Regions from separate parts of the Tunturiibacter psychrotolerans genome, predicted to be linked through region 2. Evidence: riboswitches for the same ligand, from Rfam matches in the RefSeq annotation. Region 2 holds a riboswitch; the other holds the start of a gene.
The links. A riboswitch is a leader RNA that binds a small molecule or an ion and turns the genes downstream of it on or off. The one in region 2 is predicted to bind cobalamin.
Positions count from the first base shown of each region.

Region 1: another riboswitch for cobalamin. It lies ahead of RBB77_RS07120 (cobaltochelatase subunit CobN); the one in region 2 lies ahead of RBB77_RS06335 (carboxypeptidase regulatory-like domain-containing protein).

Region 1 covers NZ_CP132942.1:1,747,041-1,754,312, reverse strand. Annotated here, with positions in the region: gene RBB77_RS07125 (AAA family ATPase) at 1-581, opposite strand, end outside; gene RBB77_RS07120 (cobaltochelatase subunit CobN) at 578-4,891, opposite strand; cobalamin riboswitch at 5,048-5,240, opposite strand; gene RBB77_RS07115 (3-oxoacid CoA-transferase subunit B) at 5,310-5,975, opposite strand; gene RBB77_RS07110 (CoA transferase subunit A) at 5,972-6,676, opposite strand; gene RBB77_RS07105 (aldose epimerase family protein) at 6,729-7,272, opposite strand, start outside.
Region 2 covers NZ_CP132942.1:1,545,481-1,552,752, forward strand. Annotated here, with positions in the region: gene RBB77_RS06330 (ectonucleotide pyrophosphatase/phosphodiesterase) at 1-1,208, shown strand, start outside; cobalamin riboswitch at 1,305-1,502, shown strand; gene RBB77_RS06335 (carboxypeptidase regulatory-like domain-containing protein) at 1,582-5,148, shown strand; gene RBB77_RS06340 (penicillin acylase family protein) at 5,232-7,272, shown strand, end outside.

The DNA.
Region 1 (7,272 bases), 200 kb from region 2:
GCGAAAAGTGGGGGATCGGCGTCATAAACCATTCGCCGTTCAACGATCTCTCGTCTTTCGGCCGCGAGTCCAGCGACAGCAATATCGGCGACAAGAGCAAATCGGTCGAGCAACTGTGGCCGCAGCGATCCTTCTTCTGGATTCATACTTCCCATCAAAACGAACCGTGCTTCCTGGACCGCGCTGAAACCTTCTCGTTCGACCGTGCTGATGCCCGTAGCGGCTACATCCAACAGTGCATCGGCAAGATGGTCGGGTAAAAGATTCACCTCGTCGATGTAAAGAACGCCACCATTCGCTTCTGCTACCAGGCCCGGTCGAAGTACTGGCTCACCTTTCAACGTACTAGCCAAATCCAATCCGCCCAAAAGACGATCCTCTGTAATGCCTATTGGAAGATTAACGAAGCGGCCAGGCTTCGGGAGCAACTCGGCGAGCCCTCGCGCGGCCGTGGTCTTTCCTGCGCCTTTGTCTCCACGCAACAATACACCGAGTCGCCAATCCACAGCAGCGAGCAGCAACGCCATTTTCATCTGTTCCTGGCCGACGATCGCCGTGAAGGGATAAGCCGGTCGAATCATACCGCGCTCCTTCTCGTCTCACCACGTAGTTCCAGCAGGGTTTCGCTATCGAACAGAACTTCACGTAACGCTTCAAGTGTCTGCGGCTTGGGGTCTTCCCACAGCCCACGCTCATTTGCTTCGAGCAGACGTTCGGCAATCGCATTCAACGCCCAAGGATTTGATTGTTTCAGGAAGTCCTGGGTATTCACTTCGAGGGCATACACTTGGGCGAGCCCTTCATAGATAAAATCTGGAGCTACATGTGCAGTCGCGTCAAAGCCGAAGATGTAATCGACTGTCGCTGTTAGCTCCAGTCCACCCTTGTAGCCGTGGCGCTTTATACTCTCGATCCATTTAGGGTTGACCACTCGTGAGCGATAGACACGCAATGCCTCTTCACGCAGGTCCCGCACGCGCACAGCATCCGGCCGGGAGTTATCGCCAAAGTAAGCCTTCGGTTGTACCCCAGTAAGCGCTCGGATGGTCGCCACCATACCACCGTGGAACTGAAAATAATCATCAGAATCAAAGATGTCGTGTTCCCGGTTGTCCTGATTATGCAGCGCGACCTGTACGCTCTTCAATCGTTCCGCAAAGACATGCCGCGCATCAACACCGTTCGCCGCGTTGCCATATGCATAGCCGCCCCATTCGAGAAACACCTGAGCGATATCTTCGTCACTCTTCCAGTGCCGTGTCTCCAGCAGCGCCTGGATACCCGCGCCGTACGTACCGGGTTTCGCCCCAAAAACTCTGTACCGCGCGGATGCCTCAGCTTCTTCAACTCCCTGAGCCCTATTTTTTTCAAGGTCCCATAAATAGTGTTTTTTTGGGAAATTCATCTCCAAAGGCTCGTCCTGCTGAATGACGAGCGAGACCGCGTCGTCGATCATGTCAATCAGATGAGGAAACGCATCTCGAAAAAAGCCGCTGATGCGAAGAGTGACATCAATGCGCGGCCTCCCGAGCTTTTCTAGTGAAATCAAAGTCATTCCCTCAGGACGCCTCGACTGTTTATTCCAGATCGGCTGCACACCAAGTAGCGCCAGAACCTCGCTCACGTCGTCACCATGCGTTCGCATCTGCGAGGTGCCCCACGCGCTGAGCCCAACTGTCTCAGGGTATTGATTTTCCTCAACACGATATCGTTCTATCGCCTCGCGAGCAAGCTGCTGGCCTACGCGCCACGAAGCTTCAGAAGGAAGCGCCCGAGGATCAACCGCGTAGAAGTTTCTGCCTGTGGGAAGGATGTGCGCCATCCCACGCGTCGGCGCACCCGCCGGACCTGCCGGAACATAGCGGCCTTCCAGAGCGTCGAGAACGTGCTCAACCTCTTCATTAACGCGTTCCAGATTCGGAACTATCTGTTGACAGGCGAATGTAAGAGCCGCCGTAACCTCTTTCGACGCAGCCCCCACTATCTCACGTTGAAACTCCTCGGACACATCGATGCGAAAACCGGTTTCTTCGAGTCTTGTATAAAGATTCAACGCCATTCGATCCAGCATCTCGAGTACATCGGCATGCGTATAACAAACAGTCCCAGAGAGAGTGACTGCAACATCAAGCCTTTTCCCTGGCGCGTCGAGAAGTTCCTGATAACCAAACTGGAGATTACGGGCGAGCGCATCCAAAAGGCTGGGCGAGCCCACGTTCGCCAACCGAGTCATCGAGCGAAGCATCTCGGGAAGCGGAGGCATATTACCGAGTATGTGCAGACCATCACGAATTTGCGCCATGCCAAGCTCGCACAGATACCCATCAATATCTTCGATCAGATGCGCGACCTCACTTCCGCTCATCTCTGCAAGAGTGACGGGGACCCCCTCTGGCGTGAGTTCGTCCTCCCAATCGTGTTTATGATCCCCATGGTCGCGCGACAACATGTTTTTCAGATCGAGATCAGTTTTTAGATTTGCATCCTGAATCAGCTCCCAAATCTGTTGTTGAATGAAAGGGAGCTTTGATGGGTCCAGCTTCTCCACCGCGTAGTACTCGTTCACCAATTGGTTCAATGCTGCGAGCGGCCCGTAGGTTTCTGCACTAGTCATTGGCGGGGTTAAATGATCCACAATCACCGCATGACCTCTGCGCTTCGACTGACTACCTTCTCCTGGATCGTTAATAATGAACGGATAGATAAGCGGCATGTCTTCGATCAGCAAATCCGGGAAACAGTCTCCCGACAAGCCGACAGATTTTCCCGGCAACCATTCGAGCGTTCCGTGCTTTCCGACGTGCACGATGGCATTAGCGCCCCATCCACCTTCTTCTACTGAAGTCGAGAGCCACTGATAGAACGCAGTGTAGTGGTGCGTCGGTGGAAGATCAGGAGTGTGATAAATGGCGTCAGGGTTAAGCCCGTAGCCACGCGGCGGTTGAATTGCTATCAGCGCATTCCCCAGATGCATTGCCGCAAACAGGTAGTCGTCGGTATCACTCCATGGTTCAAAGTCCATCGCAGCAATCTTCATCGCAACATCGCTCATCAGCTTCTTATCGATCTTCGGCGAAGACGATCGCAGTGTGTATCCGCGATCAGCAGGCTGCCCCCACAAATCGATCATCCGTTTCTTTGGGACATCAGGATAACGTTCGAAGCGTTGCCGATAGACTACGCGCGAATATCGATGAGCGCTTCCCTCATTGAGGGGATGTGCGTCGTCATATGTCCCGCGCGAAAGAAGATCGTGAATAAGATAATCGGCAGACTTTGGCAGGTCTCCGATCCTGTAGCGGCGTCCTTTCATTGCTTGCAGCAGGTTCAGCAGGCTCGCCGGCGAATCTAGTCCGACAGCATTTCCTACCTGGGCAGCCTTGGTCGATGAATTTGTAAGAACAAACGCAACACGCTTATATGGATTGGCCAGGGTCTGGAGTTTCGCAAGCCGAGCGGCAATTCCAGCAACGCGGTCTACGCGCCCAGGGTGAGGGACATATAGATCCCCGGATTGAGCATTGCCCCGCTCTTTAAACGAGATCGGAACCGAGATGATGCGGCCATCAAACTCCGGAAGCGCTACGTTGATCGCGGTGTCCAGCGCATTTAAACCACGCCGAGACACTTCCCAGTTTCCCCTTGTCATCCCGCTCGGGATTGCCTGGATCACCGGAATTCCCATTCTCTCTAGGATTGAAATGTTCTCACCGGCAAGTGTCACATCGCCGGCGTTGATCTCTCCCATTGCAAATGACAACGTGGTGACGATGACATTAGCGCGTCCTTCAACCAGTCGGAGCGCGGCCGGAAAATCGTTATCCAGAGCCTTCATGCTAGATGTAAATATGCAGAGCGCGTTTAAGCCGTGCGACTCCACTGCCTCAGCCAGAGCATCAACGAAGGCAGTATTCCCGCTGAGAAGATGAGCGCGATAGAAGAGAATGGCTGCGGTCGGCTTCGTACGATCTGCACGCTGCAGCCAGTCCTCGTATCCCGCGTGCTCTAAATCCTGCATGTAGATGCCGTGCTCGGCGGGAGTTGTAGGTTTCTCGTAACCATGCCCAGTGAGCAGCAGACGGTCGGACAAGTATTTTAAGCATTCCCTAAGATTAGATGTTCCACCACGCTCCAGATAAGTCGTCACGGACGCGACGACATCGGGATCGACAGTACTGGCACGAAGAAATTCGGGATTCATCTCGCCGACACCGCTCACCACGACGAGGAATCGATTCTGCGTAGCGCACATGGCGCTAAGAAGCTGGAATCCAGCAACCGAACTCAATGGCCCGTGCAAACGCAACACGATAATGCGAGCCCGCGCCAGAGCTCCCGCTAACAGCGCAACCATCTGTTCCTCACTACGCAGACTATTCAAGGAATAAGGAAAAACATTGATGTCTCCTGGAAGTCCAGGGCGCGCGTTTTGAAGCGTCACCAAGTCTGTGTCCGCATGCGTAAAAAGGGCAATGCCCTGTACTTCTTCCTGTACCGCATTCTCAGAGGCAATCGAGACCGAAGCCGGAGGCCGAGCGTCCCAGTCGTAAAAGTTAAAGACATATTCAAGCAATTCTTCTGGCGGCTGCAAAAAGCGATCCGCTTCTAACATCGCATCAATGTATTCAAATATCTGTTTCACTTGCCAGGGTGTGTTGACAGAATGAAACCACACTGCCCTTCCATCAAAGACTAAGCTCGCCACATTTGATAAAACACAGGGTCCGAGACATCCCGCCTTCGTAAGATGGACCGCATTTCGCATCTTCCGGCGAGTCCACTCTTCCTTGTATGTTTCGGCGGGCACCTGTGCATAGCCGCGCTCAATCCTCCCGCAACAGCAGCCGGAAAAACAATAGGAGAGATGCGCACGCCGCTGCACAATGTTCACGGGGCGACCGTCTGCCCGTACTACACGTTGACGATGCATCTCACTCAAAGCTCACACCTCTTCCCGACGCTAAGGCAACAGGTTCGATGGAAAGAGCTCCAGATGAGAAAACCGTATAAGAATAGCGATCATGCATCTTCTTGTTCTCCGCAGAAGTCTGCCGGTTACTCTCGGGTAGGTCTCCTGGCTTGGAGGTGGCAGGTGACCTGCACGCCGCTTTACCTTCCCTAGCCATTGGCCAAGTGGTACTTCAAAGCAGCTATCCTCACTTACAGTGGCGGAACCGCGCCGGCTCTTCACCGGACTTCCCTGTTATGCCCTGATGGGCACCCGAGACAGATTTCGTTATACCACAACGAAATCGTTGCGATGTCACACTCACGTCGACTCGAAAATCGGCCGGCAAGCAAATCGCCCACTACCCTGATGCGTTGACGGTCATCAGACGCAGATCTGGCGAAACAAGTAGTCTCGCCTCGGTCCGGGATTGCACCTCAGCGGCGTCCATCCCATCGGCTACCTCAGTCAACACCAGCCCTTCGGGGCTTACGCGAATCCAACAAAGTTCCGTCACGATGTCATGGACCACACGCTGTCCGGTCAGCGGCAATGTGCATTCTTTCAAAATCCTCGAAGCTCCATCTTTGGTCTGATGTTCCATAGCAACGATCACGCGACGTGCCCCCGCCACCAAGTCCATTGCGCCTCCCATGCCCTTCACCATCTTTCCCGGAATCGTCCAGTTTGCGAGATTGCCATGCTCGTCGACTTGCATCGCTCCGAGGATGCTCATATCCATGTGTCCGCCCCGAATCATCGCGAACGACTCCTCGCTCGCGAAAAACGAGCATCCCGGCAGTTCCGTCACCGGCTGCTTCCCTGCGTTGATGAGGTCGGGGTCAGCGCAGTCATCGGTCGGAGGCCCGCCGACACCGAGCATTCCATTCTCCGACTGGAACATAACGTCGATCCCCGCAGGTACGTATTCAGCAATCATGGTCGGCAGCCCGATACCAAGATTCACATAAAAACCGTCTCGAAACTCTCGCGCAATCCGCCGCGCAATCCGCTCTTTGCCTGTCACGCGGCACCTCCAGACTTGATGAACTTCGACTCAATCGGCTTACGATAAGCTGCGCCGACCACAACCCGGTTCACATAGATCCCCGGGGTAACGACGTGGTCCGGATTCAGCTCTCCCGGCTCAACCAGTTCCTCGATTTCGGCAATTGTTAATTTCGCGGCAGTCGCCATCGCCGGATTAAAGTTTCTCGCCGTCTTCCGATACACCAGATTCCCTAGTCGGTCGCCCTTCCACGCTTTGATTAACGCGACGTCGGCATTCAGTGAAGGTTCTAGGACGTAAGTCCGATCTCCGATTTTGCGCGTTTCTTTCCCTTCGGCCACCACAGTTCCCAATCCGGTCGGCACATAAAACGCTGGGATGCCGGCACCACCCGCACGAATTCGTTCAGCCAGCGTTCCCTGCGGAATCAGCGTAAGATCGAGCTCTTTCTTCAATACCAGAGCCTCCAGCCGTCGGTTTTCGCCCACATAGCTTCCGACGTGTGAAGCAATCATCCCAGCTTCAAGCATCAGTCCCATACCGAAGCCGTCGACGCCCATATTGTTGCTGATCGTGTGTAGCCCGGTTACGCGGCGCTCCACTAGCGCGGCAATCAGATTCTCCGGAATCCCGCAAAGCCCGAAACCTCCAAGCATCACCGTCGAACCGGAAACGATATCCGCGACTGCTTCGTATGCAGTTTGGACAACTTTATTCATCGAAAGGATTCCCTAGGCGGCTGAGTAAAGAAGCCGCGTCGTTTATGACCGCCTACTTCGCGTGAGTCGAGAAGGTAAAGGTAGTGGTGCTGTGCCGCACTTCGCCCGGCTTCAACTCGGTCGATGGAAAAGCAGGATGATTCGGTGAATCTGGAAAATACTGAGTCTCCAGACATAGCCCGGTGTTTTTCGCATGGCTTTCCTGCGAACTCCCATAAGGAGTTCCATCAAGGGAATTGCCCGTATAAAACTGCACCCCCGGCTCCGTCGTCGTCACAGTCAAAACGCGCCCGCTCACGGGATCGTAAACCCGACCTGCGGTCTTTACCTCTCCGTTCTTGCCGCGGAGAACCCAGTTGTGGTCGTATCCGCCGCCGATCTTTAACTGTTCATTGTCATCGTGAATCCTGGCGCCAATCACAGTCGCTTTCCGAAAATCAAACGGCGTATCCTCTACTGAAGCCAACGTTCCCGTGGGAATCTGCCCTGAATCTACCGGCGTGTACTGATCAGCTGGAATCATCATTTCTTCATCAATAATTGTGCTCTTCGCATCACCCGACAAGTTGAAGTAAGAGTGATTGGTCAGATTGATG
Region 2 (7,272 bases):
TTCAAGCCGAATCCCCCCAAAGCTCAGAAGGCGATAAAGTCGTAAAAATCGCCGGTGCACCCAATACGCCCAGAAAGCAGAAAAAGCACTATGTCGTTCTCGTCTCACTCGATGGCTTCCGCTACGACTATCCACAAAAGTTTGGCGGACCACATATCGCCGAACTAGCGCGCACCGGAGCAACCGCACCAGGGGGCATGCTGCCGTCCTACCCCTCCATCACCTTTCCGAACCACTTCACCCTCGTCACCGGTCTTAATCCCGAGCATCACGGAATTGTAGGCAACGTGTTTTACGATTCCGTTCGCGGCGAGACATATTCCTACCGAGACCCGAAGACCGCCACCGACGGAAGCTGGTACACAGGCACCCCGCTTTGGTCATTAGCCGAACAACAGGGAATGCGTGCCGCATCCTTCTTTTGGCCCGGCTCCGAAGCAATAATCGCAGGCGAACGGCCCGACGAATATCTCCACTTCGACGACGGCTTCGACGACCAGAAGCGTATCGATCAGGTAGTCGCCTGGCTCAACCTGCCTCCGTCGGAACGTCCGCACTTCATTACCCTCTACTACAGCAACACCGATCACGCCGGACACACCTATGGTCCTGACTCACCTCAAGAGCAGGAGCAGGTCCATCACGTCGATCAACTCATGGGTGATCTCAAAGCCAGACTCGACGCCACTCATCTCCCCATCGACCTCATCATCCTCGCCGATCACGGCATGATAAAGACGGAAGGCGACTGGATCACACTCGACCAATTCGCCGATCTCTCACACTTCAAAACCGAGGGCACGCTCCTCTACGCCGAGAGCGAAGCTGACGCCCAGAAAGCTTACGAGAGCTTTCGCGCTCACCCAGACCCGCGTTTCACCGCCTATCGTCGAGTCGAAGTTCCTGCCTATCTCCACTTCAACGAAAACTCACGCGAAGGCGATCCAGTTATCGTCCCCAACGGTCCCTACAACATTCGCAGCCATGAGAGCCCCCGCAACCCACCCGCAGGCGAACACGGCTATGACGTAACCCGAATGCCCGAGATGAAGGCGATCTTCGTCGCAAATGGTCCCGACATCCGCCCGGGAACGAAGCTCGCCAGCTTTCAAAACGTCGATGTCTATGACTTCATCGCAAAACTCCTACAGCTCAAACCCGCGGCCAACGACGGGGAATTGAAGCCACTGCGACCCGCTCTGAAGTGACTTTTCATGATTTCGTCAAACAAATAATAGATATTTACGCAGAAGGCCGGATCCCTTCCGGCGTCGATTTCACCGAGTCATCGACGTGTGCTAATTTGTAAGAGAAACATCTTGGGTGCCCGCGAGGGCATAAAAGGGAAGCCGGTGTAAGTCCGGCATGGTCCCGCCACTGTAATCAGGAAAAGACTCTTCACGAGCCACTCGGTCTCAATCGGGGAAGGCGAAGAGTCAGGAGCCGCTCAACAGCAGCTTCCGCCTGTAAGTCAGGAGACCTACCCAGGAAAATCGTGATTCTACCCCCGCGTGGAAACGGGGCCGATCGCTCACTGACCCTGAGCCTTACGCCTGCTTTGCCACGCCTTTCGAGGCGAACGTGCTCTTATCGAAGTCAAGCAGCTCCGTCGTCAGAACACTTGTATCAACTCTGACGCTTGCCTTCCTCTTATCCGTCTCTACACTCCTGCACGCCGCAACCGGCGGCAGTATCTCCGGTACCGTCACGGATCAAAGCGGCGCCATCGTTATGGGCGCGGCGCTCAAGCTCGTCAACATCGCACAGCAGACAACATACCAGGCAATCTCCGACAAGCAGGGGTTCTACATATTTCCAAATCTGCCCGTCGGCCACTACGACCTCATCATCACCGCCTCCGGTTTCAACACACAGCGAAGAGCTGACCTTACTGTAGACACCGACTCCGCCATCCGCGTCAACGCTGCTCTCGATATCGGCACGCGGTCCGACGTCGTAACGGTCACGAGCGAAGCCGGCGTTCAAGTCGAGACCGTCGCAACCCATCTCGGTGAGGTAGTATCCGGCGATCAGATGACCGCCATCCCTCTGAACGGCCGCAGTTACACCGATCTGCTCGCCATCCAGCCAGGCGTCGCGCCCGTCACGACTCTTCTTCCCAGCTCCGTCATCATGGCCGGAGTCACCGGCAGCATCGACCCCTCCGGCGATGCCAACCCCGGCACCCTCTCCATCAATGGCCAGCGCGAATCCTCCAACGGATTCATGGTCAACGGAATCAACGTGGAAGAGCCCATGAACGGTGGAACCGCCGTTATCCCCAATCTCGACTCCATCGAGGAGTTCCGCGTCCTTACCACCAACTTCGATCCCGAGTACGGCAACTACAACGGCGGCATCATCACCGTCGTCAGTAAATCCGGGACGAACCGTCTTCACGGCAAAGCATTCGAGTTCTTCCGCAACACCAACCTCGACGCCAAAGGCTACTTCGATCAGACCCGCGCCTCCTTCGACCAGAACCAATACGGCGGAGCCATCGGCGGTCCCATCAAACGCGACAAAATATTCTTCTTCACAGACTTCCAGGGAGCACAAACCACACAAGGCGTCTCAACCGGCAACATCTCAGTCCCCACCGTCTCGCAGCGCAAAGGCAACTTCATCGATCCTTCCTCAAGCAAGAGCACACTCACTGGATGCGTCAGCGGCCCTTATCTGGCCTCGTTACTCTCGCAGGAACTGGGGAGGACAGTTACGGCAAACGATCCCTACTCGGCTCAATCCGTGTGTACGCCTGCCGGTGCAGCGAGCGGCCCCATCGTATTCCCGGATGGAGTAATCCCACAGAGTGCAGTATCCGCTCCAGCAAAGAATCTACTCCAGTACATTCCCTCGCCTAACGTCACCTCCAACGGAGTGCAGAACCAGTTCTCCAGTTCCGCCTTCTCGCAAACCGTCCGCGACGACAAGGGCTCAGTCCGCATCGACGGCAACAGCCGCTTCGGCCAGCTCTCCGCCTACTACTTCATTGACGACTACAGTCTCGACAATCCCTACCCCGGCTCAGTCGCTGGCGCTAGCGTGCCCGGCTTCGACGCCCTCTTCATCGGCAGAGCGCAGCTCTTCTCAGCTAGCGACACAAAGGTGATCGGCGCAAACACCGTCAACGAGTTCCACATTGGCTATCTGCGCAACGCCAACATCATCGGCCAGCCAAAGGGTGGTCTCGGTGTAAGCCTCGCCTCTCAGGGTTTCACCGACCCTGCCAACGGAGGAATCTTCGTCCAGGCCCCACAGTTCGAAGGCATCGAAAACATCACATTCCCGACCTTCGTCATGGGCGTCCCGATTACAAACATTACTCAGACCAACAACACCTACTATCTCAGCGATGGCATCTCCCGCTCCGTCGGTTCGCACACTCTCAAATTTGGCGTACAGTTTCACTCCGATCAGGTCAACGAACATCCCAACGCAACCTTCAACGGCACCTTCAATATCAACGGCACCGAAACCGGAGACCCCTACGCGGACTTTCTCCTCGGCACCCCCAGCAACTTCACACAATCCTCCGGCCAGCCCTTCTATCTTCGCAATCGTTACCTCGGCCTCTACGTGCAGGACAGCTGGCGCGTTCGCAGTGACCTCACCATCAACGCCGGCCTCCGTTGGGATCTCATCGAACCCTGGTCGGAAAAATATAATCAGCTCCAGACCTACATCCCCGGAGAGCAATCGACGCTCTACCCTGGAGCCCCCGAAGGTTTTGTCGTCGCCGGCGATCCCGGAGTCCCCAGCACCATAGCCCCCACCAGCTACAAAAACTTCGCCCCGCGCATCGGCTTCGCCTACACACCAAAATTCGATCAGGGCTTCTGGAGCAAAATCTTCGGCTCCAGCGGCCAGTCCAGCATTCGCGCCAGCTACGGCCTCTTCTACACCGCATTTCCCGGCCTGACCGCAGGCATCATGTACGCCGTGCCACCCTTCGGCTTCAACTATCTCAGCCCCGGTCCACCACTCCTCGCAACGCCCTTCGTCACCGCCGCAACCGGCGTCAACAATGGTCAACGCTTCCCCTTCCCGTTCCCTTCGCACAACGTCTCGGCATCCAATCCCGACAACACTGTCAACTGGGCCAACTTCACTCCCATCGCCGCCGATCCCTTCTTCTACTACCGCAACCGCGCCCCCTACACCAACAACTACATGCTCTCTATCCAACGCCAGATCACGGGCCACACCTTGCTGACTGTGAGCTACGTCGGCAATCAGGGACACCGCATCCTCGCCCTCGTCTCCGCCAACCCCGGTGATCCCGCCCTCTGTCTCAGTCTTCCCGGCTGCGGTCCCTTCGGCGAAGACTCCACCTACACCAACAGTGCCGGTCAAACAGTGCAGGGAACTCGCGTAGGCCAAGGCCCCCACTACGGCGAAAACACCGCCGACAAATCCGTAGCCAGCTCCAACTACAACGCACTCGAGACCACCGTCCGCTACCAGCACCACGGCTCCCAATTCCTTTTCAGCTACACCTACGCCAAGTCCATCGACCAGGGCTCCAGCCTCGGCGAACAGCTCAACCCCATCGACCCCCGCCAAAGCCGCACCATCTCAGCCTGGGACCTCAAGCACAACTTCGTAGCCAGCTACACCTGGGCGCTCCCTCTCGCCACTCTCTTCCGCAAAAGCAACCGCCTCACCGAAGAGTGGAGCCTCTCCGGCGTCGCCCGCTTCGCCTCCGGTTTTCCCGTCACCTTGTTCGACAACTCCGACAACTCCCTCCTCGGCACCCTCGGCAACGGCGCCAACAACTATCTCCTCGACACCCCGCAGTACCTCCCCGGCGCTCTCAAAATCAACACCAACGGTCGCAACGGACGGCCAGCCTTCAACACAGCGCTCTTTCCCGGAGAGCAATTCGGCCAGCTGGGCAACGCCAAACGCCGAGTCTTCTACGGCCCCGGCATCAACAACTTCGACATGGCCCTCCAGAAAAATCTCCGCTTTGCAGAAGCAAGATCTCTCGAGTTCCGCCTCGAGTCTTTCAACACCTTCAACCACGCCCAGTTTTACGGCCCCGCCGCAGTCGACGGACAAGTCGAAGACACGCAAAACTTCGGCAAAATCGTCAGTGCCGCAGCCCCACGTCTGGTTCAGCTCGCAGCCAAGTTCTCCTTCTAACGCAAAACTACTCATCTCCAGAAGGTAAACTGTTCGCACCGCTGCGCCATTCGAACGCACCTGCAATGGGAGACGAGTAGTTCATGCAGAACAGAAACAGTCGTAAGCCTTTGGCCGTACTCATCGCTGTTCTGCTCGCTTCCTCCACTCTTCACGCTGCCGAAGACAGCGAATCCGCGCGCTGGAAGCAAGAAGCGGCGAGCGTCGTCATCACCCGCGATGACTGGGGTATCGCGCACATTCACGGCACCACCGACGCTGATGCCGTCTTCGGTATGGAGTACGCCCAGGCCGAAGACGACTTCAATCGCATCGAGACCAACTACATCAACGCGATGGGCCGCCTCGCCGAAGCCGAAGGCGAATCCCGAATCTACCAAGACCTTCGCATGAAGCTCTTCATCGATCCCGTTGAGCTGAAAAAGCAGTACACAGCCAGCCCCGATTGGCTCAAAACTCTCATGACCGCCTTCGCCGATGGCCTCAACTTCTACCTCTACAAACACCCCGAAGTAAAGCCACGCGTCATCCACCACTTCGAGCCGTGGATGGCCCTCTCTTTCACCGAAGGCAGCATAGGCGGCGATATCGAACGCATCAACCTGCCCCAGCTCGAAGCCTTCTACACGAACCCACCTGCGCCCCCCGCGTCCAATCTCACCGCTCATGAAGACGGTCCCTACATCCACGACAGCGACCCCCCCGAGCCCACCGGCTCCAACGGCATGGCCATCGCCCCTTCGAACACACGCGACCACCACGCCCTCCTCCTCATCAATCCCCACACATCCTTCTTCTTCCGCTCCGAACTCCAAGTGTCCAGCGACCACGACCTCGATGCTTACGGAGCCGTCACCTGGGGCCAGTTCTTCATCTACCAGGGCTTCAACGAGCGAGCTGGCTGGATGCACACCTCCAGCGGCGTCGACGCAGTCGACGAGTATCTCGAGACCATCCAGAACAAAGACAATCGCCTCTTCTACAAATACGGCAACGAACTCCGACCCCTCACCACAGAGCAGATTTCGGTCCCCTACAAAACCGATCACGGCCTCGCCGAAAAGACGTTCACCATCTACCGCACCCATCATGGCCCCATCATCCGCGCGGCAGATGGCAAATGGATCAGCATCCGCCTCATGCAGGAACCAATCAAAGCGCTCACACAGTCCTACATCCGCACCAAGGCAAAAGACTACAAATCCTTCCGCCAGACCCTCGAACTCAAAGCGAACTCCTCCAACAACACCATCTTCGCCGACGCCGACGGCGACATAGCCTACTTCCACGGTAACTTCATCCCCCGCCGCGACACCGCCTTCGACTTCACCAAACCAGTAGATGGCAGCAATCCAGCTACAGATTGGAAGGGCCTTCTCGCCGTCAACGAACTACCCCAGCTTCTCAACCCCGGCAGCGGCTGGCTCTACAACAGCAACAACTGGCCGTGGTCCGGTGCCGGCATCAGCAGCCTGCGCAAGGTCGACTATCCCGCCTACGTCGAAACCGGCACAGAGACCGCTCGCGGCCTTCACGCCATCCGCGTCCTGCAGGACAAAAAAGACTTCACCCTCGACTCGCTCATCGCCGCGGCCTACGACAGCTATCTCCCGTGGTTCGACCAAACCATCCCCGCGCTCCTCAACGCCTACGACGCGCTCCCATCCTCCGACCCCCTCAAGACCAAACTCGCCGATCCCATTCAGCAACTCCGCACGTGGAACCATCGCTGGGCCATCGACTCCCTCCCAACCTCCCTCGCCATATTCTGGGGCGAAGACATTCGCCGCAATGTCGCACGCGAAGCCCAAAAGGAAGGCCTCCGCGTCGAAGACTACCTCACCACCAACGCCTCCCCCGAGCAGCTTCTGCAATCCTTCTCCGCCGCCACCGACGAACTCGCCTCAAACTTCGGCACATGGAAGACCCCGTGGGGCAACATCAATCGCTTCCAGCGCCTCACAGGAGACATCGTCCAACCCTTCAACGACGCCGGCCCCAGCATCCCCGTCGGCTTTACGTCTTCCTTCTGGGGCTCCCTCGCCTCCTTCGGAGCCCGCACCTACCCCGGAACGAAGAAGTGGTACGGCACCAGCGGCAACAGCTTCGTAGCCGTCGTCGAGT